Regions from separate parts of the Clostridium ljungdahlii DSM 13528 genome, predicted to be linked through region 2. Evidence: predicted binding sites of a transcription regulator. Region 2 holds the regulator's gene; each other region holds the start of a gene.
What was found. Region 2 encodes LexA, which represses DNA repair genes until DNA is damaged. Its sites were predicted from a motif close to CNAACANNTGTTNG; they were not measured.

Region 1 (4,722 bases), 860 kb from region 2:
AGAATACAGGGAGCCTTTATATCCGAAAGTGAAGTTGAAAGGGTAGTAAATTATATAAAAGATGAACAAGGTGGGCCTAATTATGAAGATAAAATAATTGAGCAAATAGATACAAATGTAGTGAAAACTAGTAGTGATAGTGATGAACTTTTAGATGAGGCAATTAGAGTTGTAGTAGATGCAGGACAAGCATCTACATCTTTACTTCAAAGAAGGCTTAGAATAGGATATAATAGAGCGGCTAGAATAATAGAAGAAATGGAAGACAGGGAAATAATATCAAAAAAGGATGGAACAAAGCCAAGACAAATTTTAATTGACAGAAATCATTATGAAAATACGTAAATTAATGCAATGGTAGTATTTTACGTAAGATTAAAAATAACTAAGTAGGAGGAAGTTTGGTGGATAAACTAAGAGTTGGACTAATAAGTTTAGGCTGTGACAAAAATAGATTGGATTCTGAAGTAATGTTAAGTAATTTAAATCAAGAATACAGTTTAGTTCATGATCCTAAATTAGCGGATGTAATAATTATAAATACATGTGGATTTATAGAATCAGCTAAACAGGAATCCATAGATACAATACTTGAAATGTCACAGTATAAAGAAAAATTTAATTGCAAATTAATTGTAGTAACAGGATGCCTGGCTCAGAGGTATGGTAAGGAACTTATGGAGTTATTGCCAGAAATAGATATAATGCTTGGAGTAAATGATTATGATAAGTTAAATGAAACTATAAGGAAATGTATTGAAACTGACAACAGTAGGATTTATAATTGTGATTACAGTGATTCTAATATAAATGAAGGAAAAAGAATACTTACTACTTCAACATATACTGCTTATTTGAGAATTGCAGAGGGATGTGACAATCACTGTACCTACTGTATAATTCCTAAAATTAGGGGAAAGTATAGAAGTAGAACCATTGAAAACATAATAAATGAATGTAATGATTTAGCTAATCAAGGTGTTAAGGAGATAATACTTATTGCACAGGATACTACAAGATATGGAATAGACATATATGGTAAAAAAATGCTTCCTGAACTCATTCAAAAAATATCTAAAATTAATGAAATAGAGTGGATAAGGCTTTTGTATTGCTATCCTGAAGAGTTAACAGATGAAATCATAAATGAAATTTCAATGAATGATAAAGTATGTAAGTATATAGATATACCTATTCAGCACATAAGTGATTCCATACTGAAGCTTATGGGAAGAAGAGGAAGAAAATTAGACATAATAGAAAATATAGATAAGCTTAGAGCTAGAGCAAAAGGTATTGCAATTAGGACTACAATAATAGTTGGCTTTCCTGGAGAGACAGAAGAAAATTTTGAAGAACTAAAGGACTTTGTAAGTACTATGAAATTTGATAACTTAGGTGTATTTAAGTATTCCAGAGAGGAAGGAACTGCAGCTGCAGAAATGAAAAATCAGGTTCCCGAGGAGATTAAGTCTGCAAGGGAAGGAGAACTTATGGTACTTCAAAAGCAGGTAATGACTTCCATAAATAAAAGTAAAATTGGCAGCACTTACAAAGTAATTGTGGAGGGAAAAAAGGGAGAACTGTGGTACGGAAGAAGTTATGAAATGGCTCCAGATATAGACGGAGTTATATATATAAAGTGTAAAAAAACTTTAAAAATAGGTACTATGGTTAACGTAAAAATTACTCATATCCTTGAATATGATTTAGTAGGAGTTGTATGAAATGAATCTAGCAAACAAACTTACAATGCTTAGAATGATATTGATTCCGTTTTTTTTAATATTTATAACGGTAAAGGGGATGCCCTATGGTAAGCTTATTGCAATAGCTATTTTTATATTAGCATCTATTACAGATAAATTAGATGGGTATATAGCTAGAAGCAGAAATCAAATAACAAATTTTGGGAAATTTATGGATCCCCTAGCAGATAAACTTTTGGTTACTACTGCACTTATATGTCTTGTAGAGTACCATATAATACCATCTTGGGTTGCAGTGATAATAGTAGCTAGAGAATTTGCAGTTACAGGGCTTAGGACAATTGCAGCAGCAGAAGGAATGGTAATAGCTGCAAGTCCTTGGGGAAAAGCTAAAACTGCAACACAAATAATTGCTATAATTCTTGCTCTTTTAAATTTAACTTATAATCATGTATCCTTAAGTTTACTTAGGGGATTTTTGAACCGTCCTCACAAAGTTTTAAATTTAGTTACAGATGTTGCTATGGGTATAGCTATAATAATGACTTTAATTTCAGGTATAGATTATTTTCTGAAAAATAAAGAAGTTATAAGGACAGACAGATAATTATAAGTATAGTTGATTAAAATGTTTTTAAGTGTTCATAATTAAAGCTAAATACAGAATTATGAAAAAAACTGTTGACTGTATAGTGTAGATAGTATATAATTTATACAGAACATGCGTTCGTATTAGAGAGGAAGTGAACTTCTTGGCAAATTTAAGTAATGAGAAATTACAGGCTATAGAATCAGCTATGGGACAGATAGAAAAACAATTTGGAAAAGGTGCCATAATGAAACTAGGAGAACACAGTGTATTAAATGTGGATGCCATTTCAACAGGCTGCCTTGACTTAGATATAGCATTAGGTATAGGTGGTGTTCCAAGAGGAAGGGTAATAGAAATATTTGGTCCTGAATCTTCAGGTAAGACTACGGTGGCACTTCATATAATTGCGGAAGCTCAGAAAAATGGAGGGGCTGCAGCTTTTATAGATGCAGAGCATGCACTAGATCCTTCTTATGCTCAAAATTTAGGAGTAGATATAAATAATCTTATTGTATCCCAACCAGATACTGGAGAACAGGCTATGGAGATAACAGAAGCACTTGTAAGATCTAATGCCATAGATGTTTTGGTAGTGGATTCAGTAGCAGCACTTGTGCCGAAAGCTGAAATAGAGGGAGAAATGGGAGACTCACATGTAGGACTTCAAGCTAGGCTTATGTCTCAAGCCCTTAGAAAACTTACATCTTCTATAAATAAATCAAAGTGTGTAACAGTATTTATAAATCAATTAAGAGAAAAAGTAGGAGTTATGTTCGGCAATCCTGAGGTTACGCCTGGTGGAAGAGCTTTAAAGTTTTATTCTTCAGTTAGAATGGATGTAAGAAGAATAGATTCTATAAAGCAAGGAGATACCATAGTAGGTAATAGAACAAGAGTAAAAGTTATTAAAAACAAAGTAGCTCCACCTTTTAAACAGGCAGAGTTTGACATAATGTACAATCAAGGTATTTCAAGAGAAGGAAATGTGTTGGATGTAGGTGTTAGAGAAGAACTGGTACAGAAAAGTGGTGCGTGGTTTTCTTATAAAGAAACACGGCTTGGACAAGGCAGGGAAAATGCAAAACAATTTTTGAAAGAAAATAATGATATATTAGTTGAGATAGAAAGCAAGATAAGGGAAAAATATAAATTACCTTCTTTAAAAAAGAATTCTCTTGAAGACAAAGATAAAAATAATGTTGATAGTAAAATTGATAAAAAAGATAATTTAAAACATTCTGATAAATAGTTTATAAAGGGGAGTAAATTACTCCCTTTTATAATGAAAAATAAGTACCAAATTTTGTTTGAGAGAATAAAATGCATATAACTTGACAATAATTAAAATATAATATAAAATTAAGACAAATTCTGGTTTATCATGTATTTAGGAATTACCAATTGAATAAATATGGCACCTTTTCTATGCTTGCATATTTAACTGAATTATAGATTTACATAATAAGAGCAAAGGAGGTGTTCATGTGAATTCCATAATAATATATGAGGTTATTGCTGGTATACTAGTAGCAGCTGCCTTGATAGTTCAATTCAATATGATCAAAAAGAAGGCAGTTGTTATAAAATCACAGGCTTTAGAAGAGTCTAATAGATTAAAGGAAGAGGCAAAAAAACAGGCTGAAACCCAAAAAAAAGAGGCTATACTAGAAGCTAAAGAGGAAATTCATAAATTAAGAAATGATTTTGATAAAGAGTCTAGAGATAGAAGAAATGAAAATCAAAGACTTGAAAGAAGGTTAATCCAGAGAGAAGAGTTATTAGATAAGAAAAGTGATGCTCTTGAAAAGAGAGATAGTGGCCTAGATAAAAAGCAGCAGGACATAGATAAATTACAGATAAGTGTAGAGGAATTATATAAGAAACAAAGAGAAAAATTAGAAAAGTTATCAGGACTAAGTTCTGAAGAGGCTAAGAATATTTTACTAGAACAAGTTAATAAGGAAATAAAACATGAATCTGCGATGATGATTAAAGAAATTGAAACAAAGGCTAAAGAAGAAGCTGATAAAAAAGCAAGAGAAATTATAACTTGTGCTATCCAGAGGTGTGCTGCTGATCATGTAGCAGAAACTACAGTACATGTTGTACCTTTACCTAATGACGAAATGAAAGGCAGAATAATAGGTAGAGAGGGTAGAAATATAAGGACTCTTGAAACATTAACTGGTGTGGATCTAATAATAGATGATACACCTGAAGCTGTAATATTGTCGGGCTTTGATCCTATAAGGAGAGAGGTTGCAAGAATAGCACTGGAGAAACTTATAATTGATGGAAGAATACACCCAGCAAGAATCGAAGAAATGGTTCAAAAAGCTGAAAAAGAAGTTGAAAATAATGTTAAAGAAGAAGGAGAACAGGCCACTTTTGAAACTGGCGTGCACGGCCTTCATATGGAAT
Region 2 (4,722 bases):
ATTCATATTGGTAAAGGTGTCATATAAGTTGTAAGGATGACTTACTAATGCAGTTTTTATAGGAAAACCATTGGTATCTATGGATAACTTATAATTTTCTTGGGTACTTAATGCTTTTTTATAGGCATTATTTATGCTAAAAATATTTTTAGTAAATATCAAACCGGCTTTTAATAACCAGTTTCTACATTTAGTTTTAGAAAAAGCATATATAGGGTAGGTTAATAATGGAGGCATATTGGGAATATCATTTGTTATCATTTCTGGAAGACCGCAAAATTTTGGACATATAAATTCTCTTTTTTGTAGTTGCATTATTCTAGGAATAAGCATGATGTCACATTTATCCTTTATTGAAGCTGCGTGACCATGAAATACTTTTATTGGGAGACATGCTTCATCTACACAGTATTTTGTTCCAAGATTAAGTATATATTTATCTGTATCTTGGGATGTTACTATCTCAGCTCCAAGTTCTTTAAAGAATGTTTCTATAAAAATGTGATATTTACAATACAATAATCCTTTAGGAATACCTAGTTTCATATATAAGTTGCTGCTTTTAATAGGGGAGAAGTACATAGAAATTTCTAAGCAGCAATTCCTCCAATCTTTTATGATTAAATATTTACATTTGTATATTTTGCCATAATTCCTTGAATTTATTCAATCTTCATGAAATATTATTTTTTTACTTTGCAGAATAAATATTATGTAAAGTAAAAGATGAACTTATAAAAAGGCTATTTTGTGAGCTATCTGATGGCTACTATCCTCAACACTCTCATCTTCCGGCTGAGTCTAAGAATCACTTGATAAATATATGAATTGTACTGAAAAAAATGTTTTTAAAAAAGTTTTCGACTATAAAATACAAGTTAGGAGTATTTCTATTTTCTAATTTTATAAATAAGAGGGTATATAATATCTAAAAATAAATCATAATTCTGCAAATATTACTCAAAAAGATTAATGACAAGAAATAGGAAAGAATAAAGTAGAAAAATGAATCCACAAAGTTATGCCCATATTGTGGAAATATTTCAATTTGATAAAAATTGAATTTTTCATACAATGAGATACATATATTTTTAAATTAAAAATGAATTACTTTAATTTCAAATATTCTTTTTTAAAATTTGAAATACAAATTGAGAATATTATCAATTGAAATAAAAATTTAATGCATAGGATATATTTTTACAAATTAATACATAGAAAGCATGTAGCATAAAATAGCACGTAATTTAAAGAAAATCTGTGACATTAATCAGCATAAAATAGCAATACAAAAAATAATTAACAAATTATTCATATAATATAAAGGCATATAAGAAGGATTTTAGCTTAGTTTTATAGAATATTAACTTCGCTAAATAACCATTTAGCGAAGTTATACCTAATTTTAGAGAGGGGAATGGCCATATGCAGTATAATTTAAGTAATATTTATAATCCTGAACTTCCACAATGCCTGAATGACTTTTTAAATTACCTTGGAACTATTCGAGGTAAGTCAAAAAATACACAGGATGGATATCAAGTTGATTTAACCATGTTTTTTAGATTCTTAAAAATATATAGAGGAATTGTTAAGGAAAACTATGAATTTGAAAATATAGATATAAGTGATATAAATACAGATTTTATACGCAAAATAACTTTAAGCGATTTATATGCGTTTATATCCTTTGCTGAAAACTATAGAAATAATGGCAATTATGCCAGAGCTAGAAAAGTAGCTTGCTTAAAATCATTTTTTAAGTACCTTTTTAGCAAAGCTAAATTGATAGATACAAATCCAGCTTTAGAGCTGGAATCTCCTAAAATAGATAAGAGGAACCCTATTTATTTAAGTTTGAAGGAAAGCAAAATTCTTTTAAATTCTATAGATGGTAAATTTAAAGAAAGAGATTATTGTATCATAACCTTTTTCTTAAACTGTGGAATGAGACTTTCAGAGCTCTGCAGCATAAATATATCAAAGATTAAGGAAGACACGTTAACTGTAGTTGGAAAAGGAAATAAGGAAAGAACTATATATTTAAACAGAGCCTGCTTGACGGCTTTAAATAATTATCTTGAAATTAGAAATAAGGATTATGACAAAATAAAAGATAAGGATGCCCTTTTTCTAAGTAAAAATCATACCAGGATAAATAAAAGATCTGTGGAAATGATGCTTAAGAAATATTTAAAAAATGCAGGACTTGACAGCAACAAATATACGCCGCATAAATTAAGACACACGGCTGCAACTCTTATGTATAAATACGGAAATGTAGATATTAGAAGCCTTCAAAAAATATTAGGTCACGAAAATGTATCTACTACTCAAATTTATACTCATGTAGATGATGAACAATTGAGGGAAGCAGTAAATTCAAATCCTTTAAGCAATGAAGAAGAATAAAGAAGTACGTCTGTTCCCTACTCTTTCAAAGAACAGACGTACTTTTTACTTGGTTTCTTTTTTCTTTTTAATTCTTATAAGGCCAGGATAATCTTCATGAGTTATATCTTTATATTTTTCTCTATCTTCTAAAATTTCTTTTAATCCATCTATATCATCAATGAATTGAACATTGATTTTGTCATCTTTTAGATCTGATTGTGAATTTTCATCATCATTTAATTGAGAATGAGAGTCATTATTATTTTTTGTGCTGTTTTCTAAATCTTCCTCCTGATACTCTTTTACTTCCTCTTTATCATCTATAATTTGGTCAATTTTTATGGCCTTCATATCATACCCTTCCATTTCAAGACATTTGCCACAGTTGTCACATTTCTTGTTTGAATCTAAATCGCAGACTTCACATTCACCGCAATTATTGCAGGACTTTTTTTCATCAAATATGCAGTATTCTCTATTCATACATAGTACTCCTTTAAATTTTATATAAATATGTATATTAATAATAATCAGTATAGAACATAAGTTTGATATTTGTCAACTTATATGATATAATTCACATAAGTAAATTAGAGGGGTGTTTTCAATGACAGAACACAATCGAGATAGACAGTTTCAAATATATGAATTTATCAAGACTCAAATTAGGGAGAAAGGATATCCCCCTTCTGTTAGAGAGATATGTGCAGGTGTAGGTTTAAAATCTACTTCTACTGTTCATAGTCATCTAGAAAAATTAGAAAAAAAGGGCTTTATAAAAAGGGATTCTTCAAAATCTAGAACCATAGAAATTATTAATAGATCTGTTCCTAAAACTACTAAAAAAGAACTAATAGATATACCTATTGTAGGAACTATAACAGCAGGAATGCCTATTTTAGCAGTAGAAAATATAGAAGATGTATTTCCCCTTCCAATAGAATATGTAAAAAATAAAAATCAGTTATTTATACTCAAAGTACAAGGAGAAAGTATGATAGATGCGGGTATATTGGATGGAGATATGTCTATAATAGAACAGACTAATTTTGCTGAAAATGGAGATATAGTAGCAGCTTTAATTGACAACGAAGCTACTTTGAAGAGGTTTTTTAAAGAGAAGGATCATATAAGATTGCAGCCTGAAAACGAAAGTATGTCTCCTATTATAGTAGATGATTGTAAAATAATTGGTAAGCTGGTAGGAATATATAGAAGGTACTAGATATTTTTACGTAAATATACAAAGAGGTAAAGTACAGGTGTAAATATGCAGAAAGTTATTTTTCTTGTAGATATGAATGCTTTTTTCATAAGTTGTGAGGCAACACGTCATCCTGAAATTATAAATAAGCCTGCTGCAGTAGCTGGAGATCCTAAAAATCGGTCAGGTATTATTCTAACTGCAAATTATGAAGCACGAAGATTTGGAGTTAAAACAACTATGCTTTTACATCAAGCTCTAAAGCTCTGCCCAGATATGGTTGTTATTCCCCCTGATCATCAATTTTATAAGCAAAAATCCAGAGAAGTTATGAGTATACTTTCACAGTATACTCCTTCTATTGAGCAGAATAGTATTGATGAAGCCTGGCTTGATATGACGGGCTGTGAAGGAATTTTTGGAAAACCGTTTGAATCAGCTAAAAGAATTATGAATCACATTAACAGTGAGTTACATTTAAAATGTTCTATAGGTATATCTCAAAATAAGTTCTTATCAAAAATGGCTTCTGATATGAAAAAACCTTCCGGCATTACAGAACTTTGGAGGCAGGATATTAAAGTAAAGCTATGGCCACTCCCTATTGAATCTATGTATGGAGTTGGTAGGCAAACTTCACAAAAGCTTCAAAGAATGGGAATTAAAACTATTGGCGATCTTGCACTTTTTAGTAGACAACATCTTATAAAAAAGCTTGGCAAAATAGGTGCTGAGATTCATCAGCTTGCAAATGGTATAGACATCTCTCCTATAAAACAACATTTAAAAAAGGATATAAAATCAATTAGTAAGTCTACTACATTAGGCGAAGATATTTCAGACATGGAACGTGCAAAAATTATTTTGATGAAACTTTCCGATGAAGTTGGAATGATGGCACGTAAATATGGGAAAAAAGGCCATACAATACAAATTAGCATCAAATATTCTAATTTTCAAACTATTACTCGGCAAACAACAGTACCTGCAACTTATTTAGTTAAGGAAATTTATTCTACAGGAATTAAGCTTCTTGAGAAAAATTGGAATTTACAATTACCAATACGGTTATTAGGGATAAGTCTTAGTGGATTTAGTGGAGATACTAGTATACAGCAGATATC
Region 3 (4,722 bases), 1.1 Mb from region 2:
CTGCGCAGCCTTAAATTTTTGCGTTCTTCTATGTTGACGGATTTATAAAAAGTTTTCCAAAGAGCTTCAAATTTGCCATCTGCTGAGTTTAAAATTTTAGCATCTTCCTTTTTAAATTCAGTTATGATAGCTGCCTTTTTGTTGTATATGATTGCCAGTTCTCTTTTTAAATCATGAATTATAAAATTCTGATCGGAAAATCTTTTTGTAAAATGATTGAGTATCAATGGTAAAATATTGTGATCAGGTTCTATAGGAGCATAAAAACTTAATGGTGCTATTTCTTTAAACCTTACAAATCCATTGAAGTTATGAGCTTCAGAAGTAACTTTTCTAGTATACTTGTCAACTAAAATTATAATATCATTATTTTTAGCCAAATTAATATTTGTACCATATTTATAGCAAAGTTTAAGATACTTTAAAGCAATAGAACTGGAATCTGAAATTTCACAAAGATATAAGTAATAAATATTTGTTAAAACTTTTTTGTTAAGTTTTTTTATGATGCTCTTATAAACTCTATCAAATTTATCGTACTCAGTTGGAATATTTAAAATTTCATTGAGAAATGAAGGTATATAGTCTCTTGACTTTGTTATGATACAATTTTCTCTGCAGCTGTAGGCATAGAAAATAGCTGTAAGTAAACCTTCAAAAGTATCATCATATATATATTCTTTCAAGACAGAACCTCCTATAATTCACCAGTAATTGAGGTGGATTTATCATTTAACAAAAGCAGTTTATTATTCGATGAAATTTTAGGGATAGTTAAATTGTTCATATTATCAAAGAAACTTAGTTGTTTTCCCTTATCTATTGAATTTAAATCAACTTTAGGAGAAAGAGCTTTCTTAATGCGCATATCATCAAATTTCACAGCTCCATAATATCTGCCTTTGCAAGTAATAAAATATTGTGCCCTTTTTATTACTATGCCCAGTTTTTTTAGATCAAAAAAGTCTAGTGAACCAATTCTGCGGGCACTTATTATCTTATGTGCACCGCGTATACCAATTCCAGGAACCCTTATAAGAATGTTATAAGGAGCCTTATTTATTTCAACAGGAAATAGATGAATATTGTTTAAGGCATAGGTTGTTTTAGGATCAAAGTTGATATCAAAGTTAGGATTTTTTTCATTTAATAATTCTTCTGCTTTAAATCCATAAACCCTCAGCAGCCAATCACCTTGATACAATCTGTGTTCTCTTAAAGTAGGTGGAGTTTTAATATCTGGAAGATTGGGATTGCTATTAACAGGAACATATGCGGAATAGTAAATTCTTTTTAGATCAAATTTGTTATATAAATTTTCTGTTAAATTCAGTATATTTAAATCATTTTCTTTTGTAGCTCCCACAATAAGCTGGGTGCTTTGTCCTCCAGGCACGAATATAGATGAATTTTTATATTTTCTACGGTCATACTTATTTGCAATAATATTATTTTTAATATCTCCCATAGGTTTAAAAATATCGTGCTTATTTTTTTCAGGTGCCAATAATTTAAGCGATTTTGCTGATGGCAGTTCTATATTTACACTCATTCTGTCTACAAGGGAACCGGCCTTTTTTATAAGGTCTTTGTCAGCTCCGGGAATTGCTTTCATATGAATGTAACCCCTGAAGTTATATTCATTTCTTAGTTTATAAGCAACAGTTGTAAGCAGTTCCATGGTAAAGTCGGCATTTTTCACAATTGATGAACTTAAAAACAAGCCTTCTATATAATTGCGTCTGTAAAAGTTCATTGTCAAATCTACAATTTCATCGCAAGTAAAAAAAGCTCTTTCAATATCATTGGATTTTCTATTAATACAATAAGAACAATCATATATGCAGCAATTTGTTAGAAGTATCTTAAGCAGGGATACACATCGTCCATCTGGAGTAAAACTGTGGCATATACCGCTTACATCTGCTGAACCGAGACTGCCTTTTTTTGAATGTCTATTTGAGCCCGAAGATGAACAAGATACATCATATTTGGCTGCAGAAGATAAAATTCTTAACTTTTCACCTATTTCCATACTTCATCACCAATCTTTGCACTTTTATGAATTAATTATAACTCATTTTTCCTAAAAGAACAAGTGTTCGCAAAATGAAGCTAGATAATGTGTAAAGTAATCAAAAATTTATTTGTTTTACTGTTCTAATTTAAATTTAAGACAAATGTCTGAAATTTACCTATTTTTAAATCTAATTTTTCAATATTCAAAGGAAGTATTTATCAAAAAAACAATATATAATAATTGTTAAAGAAATAACAATTATTATATATTGTTTATAACTAATTAAAGATAAGGAAGGGGTAGAGAAGTGGTTAATATTATAATTGACGGAAAAGAAATTACAGTTCCTCAAGGTGTAAGCGTTTTAGAAGCAGCACTTCAAAATGGAATTTATATTCCACATTTGTGTCATCATCCGGATTTACCAGAACTTGAATCCTGCCGCTTATGCATAGTTGAAGTTCAAGGAAGGGAAGGAGTTTTTACTTCCTGTACACTTAAAGTAGAAGATGGACTAAATATTTGTACAAAAAGTGAAAAGATTGATCATTTAAGAAAGTTAGCAATGGAATTATTGCTTGCAGCTCATCCTGAAGATTGTTCAACTTGCCCCAAATATGGAAGATGTGAATTTCAGACATTGATACAATATATGGAAGTATCGGCAACAAGAATGAGGACAAGAGTAAAAGGATTTCAAAGCAATGAAAAAAATCCTCTCTTAATTCATGATATGAATCGATGTGTACTGTGTGGAAGATGTGTGCGTGCTTGTAATGATTTGAGGGGAGTAAAGGTTCTTCAATACAATAAGAAGGACATGGAAACATATGTAGGAACTCTTCAGGATAAACTATTAAAAGATTCTGATTGCTGTTTTTGTGGAGCATGCGCAGAGGTTTGTCCAACAGGAACTATTCGTGACATGTTAAATTATTCTCCAATTGAAAAACGTGATACTTTAATTCCATGTGAAGCTACTTGTCCTGTACGTACGAATATACCTAAGTATTTACGTTTTGCAAAAGAAGGTAAATTTGCCGAGGCTACAGCAGTAATACATGAAAAACTTCCTTTCCCAGAATGTTTAGGTCGTGTATGTGCACATTCATGTGAAAGCAAATGCAGGCGTGGTGAAGTTAATGAAGCTGTGTCTATTCGTGATATTAAAAGATTTGCTGCAGAACATGACAATAATAAATTATGGAAGAAAAACAGTAAGCATCTTCCATCAACAGGAAAAACAGTTTGCGTAGTTGGAGGTGGTCCAGCTGGACTCGCAGCAGCATTTTATTTGGCTAAGCAGGGACATGAAGTTGTTTTGAAAGAAGCATATCCAAGGCTTGGTGGGCAAATGCAGTATGGAATTCCATCTTATCGGTTGCCTCGTGAGATTGTAGACAAAGAAGCCAACTATGTAAAAGAAGTTGGGGTTAAAGTTGAATTAAATACTAGAGTAGAGAAACCTAAAGAATTATTGGAGAAATTTGATGTAGTACTTATGGCTATAGGAACCCATAATGGAGTACGTCTTCCTATGGAAGGGAATGAGCTCAATGGTATTACAGTTAATACAGAATTTTTGCGAAAGGCTTCAATGGGGGAAGATACTGGAATTGGAAAGCATGTTATTGTTCTTGGAGGTGGAAATGTTGCTTTTGATTGTGCAAGAACTGCTAAAAGGCTTGGGGCAGAAGAAGTTCATTTAGCATGTCTAGAAAAACGTGAAGTGATGTTAGCTGATGATGAGGAAATTTTACAGGCTGGTGAAGAAGGTATTTTTGTACATCCTGGACAAACTTTTGAGAGAATTGTTGGTGATGATAAAGTTACCGGTGCTGCTTTCTGCAATGTTAAGAACTTTTATTTTGATGAAAATCGTAAAGCCATCATTGAAAAGGAACCAAATTCAGAGCACATTATTAATGCAGATACTGTTATATTTGCAGTTGGACAGAGAACTGCAATTAATGAAGATGCAGGGTTAAAACTTGGGCGTGGAAATTCCATTGCAGTTGAAATTGGGAAAAGTGCTAAGACGAGTGTAGAAGGAATTTTTGCCTGTGGAGATGCAGTGTATGGAACTAAAACTGTAATTGAGGCAGTTGCATCAGGAAGAGCTGCTGCCAGTGAAATTGATCGTTTCCTTGGAGGAGATGGAGACATTTCAGAAGTGTTAGCACCTGAGGAACAAAAGCTTTCAAACATTGGAAGAATAGAAGGATTTGGGTATTTAAGGCGTGCAAAAGAAGACATTGTACAAGCAGATAAGCGAAAGAATAACTTTAATGATGTAAATAAAGGACTTTGTAATGATGATATTTGCAGTGAGGCAGGAAGATGCTTGCAGTGTGACCTTAGATTTGATATTACAAAGCATCGTGTTTGGAGCGATTATTCTATAAGCAATGAAGTGGAGGTGAACAAAAATGCTAACTAATAATACTGAGGCACTTATATTGGCAGAAAAGATTGGAAAAGAAGCTGCACTATCATGTTTACAGGGAATGTATGATTATGGCACAAGTCCTATGAAAGTTTTAGATATGATAAAGGAAAAACCTAATTGTAAAGTTATAGTTGGAGCACTAAACAATTCGGATACAGATGGAATGCTTAATATTTTGGCAAAAACAAATCCAGCTGGACTTGCAGCAGGTCTTTCAGTATTAGCAAAGGCATCAGGAGCAGAAGAGGCCCTA

Region 1: a site for LexA is predicted at 2,426-2,439, ahead of recA (recombinase RecA). Genes of this name have one in related genera too.
Region 3: a site for LexA is predicted at 2,092-2,105, ahead of CLJU_RS14930 (putative DNA modification/repair radical SAM protein). Genes of this name have one in related genera too.

What each region holds. Positions count from the first base shown of each region.
Region 1 is NC_014328.1:1,424,866-1,429,587, forward strand. It holds gene CLJU_RS06505 (FtsK/SpoIIIE family DNA translocase) at 1-345, shown strand, start outside; gene rimO (30S ribosomal protein S12 methylthiotransferase RimO) at 405-1,727, shown strand; gene pgsA (CDP-diacylglycerol--glycerol-3-phosphate 3-phosphatidyltransferase) at 1,729-2,316, shown strand; gene recA (recombinase RecA) at 2,462-3,550, shown strand; gene rny (ribonuclease Y) at 3,786-4,722, shown strand, end outside.
Region 2 is NC_014328.1:2,285,442-2,290,163, forward strand. It holds gene CLJU_RS10310 (acyl-CoA dehydratase activase-related protein) at 1-546, opposite strand, end outside; gene CLJU_RS10315 (tyrosine recombinase XerC) at 1,426-2,412, shown strand; gene CLJU_RS10320 (hypothetical protein) at 2,458-2,877, opposite strand; gene lexA (transcriptional repressor LexA) at 3,002-3,619, shown strand; gene dinB (DNA polymerase IV) at 3,665-4,722, shown strand, end outside.
Region 3 is NC_014328.1:3,343,342-3,348,063, reverse strand. It holds gene CLJU_RS14935 (TIGR03915 family putative DNA repair protein) at 1-686, opposite strand, end outside; gene CLJU_RS14930 (putative DNA modification/repair radical SAM protein) at 698-2,035, opposite strand; gene CLJU_RS14925 (FAD-dependent oxidoreductase) at 2,328-4,460, shown strand; gene CLJU_RS23295 (FAD-binding protein) at 4,450-4,722, shown strand, end outside.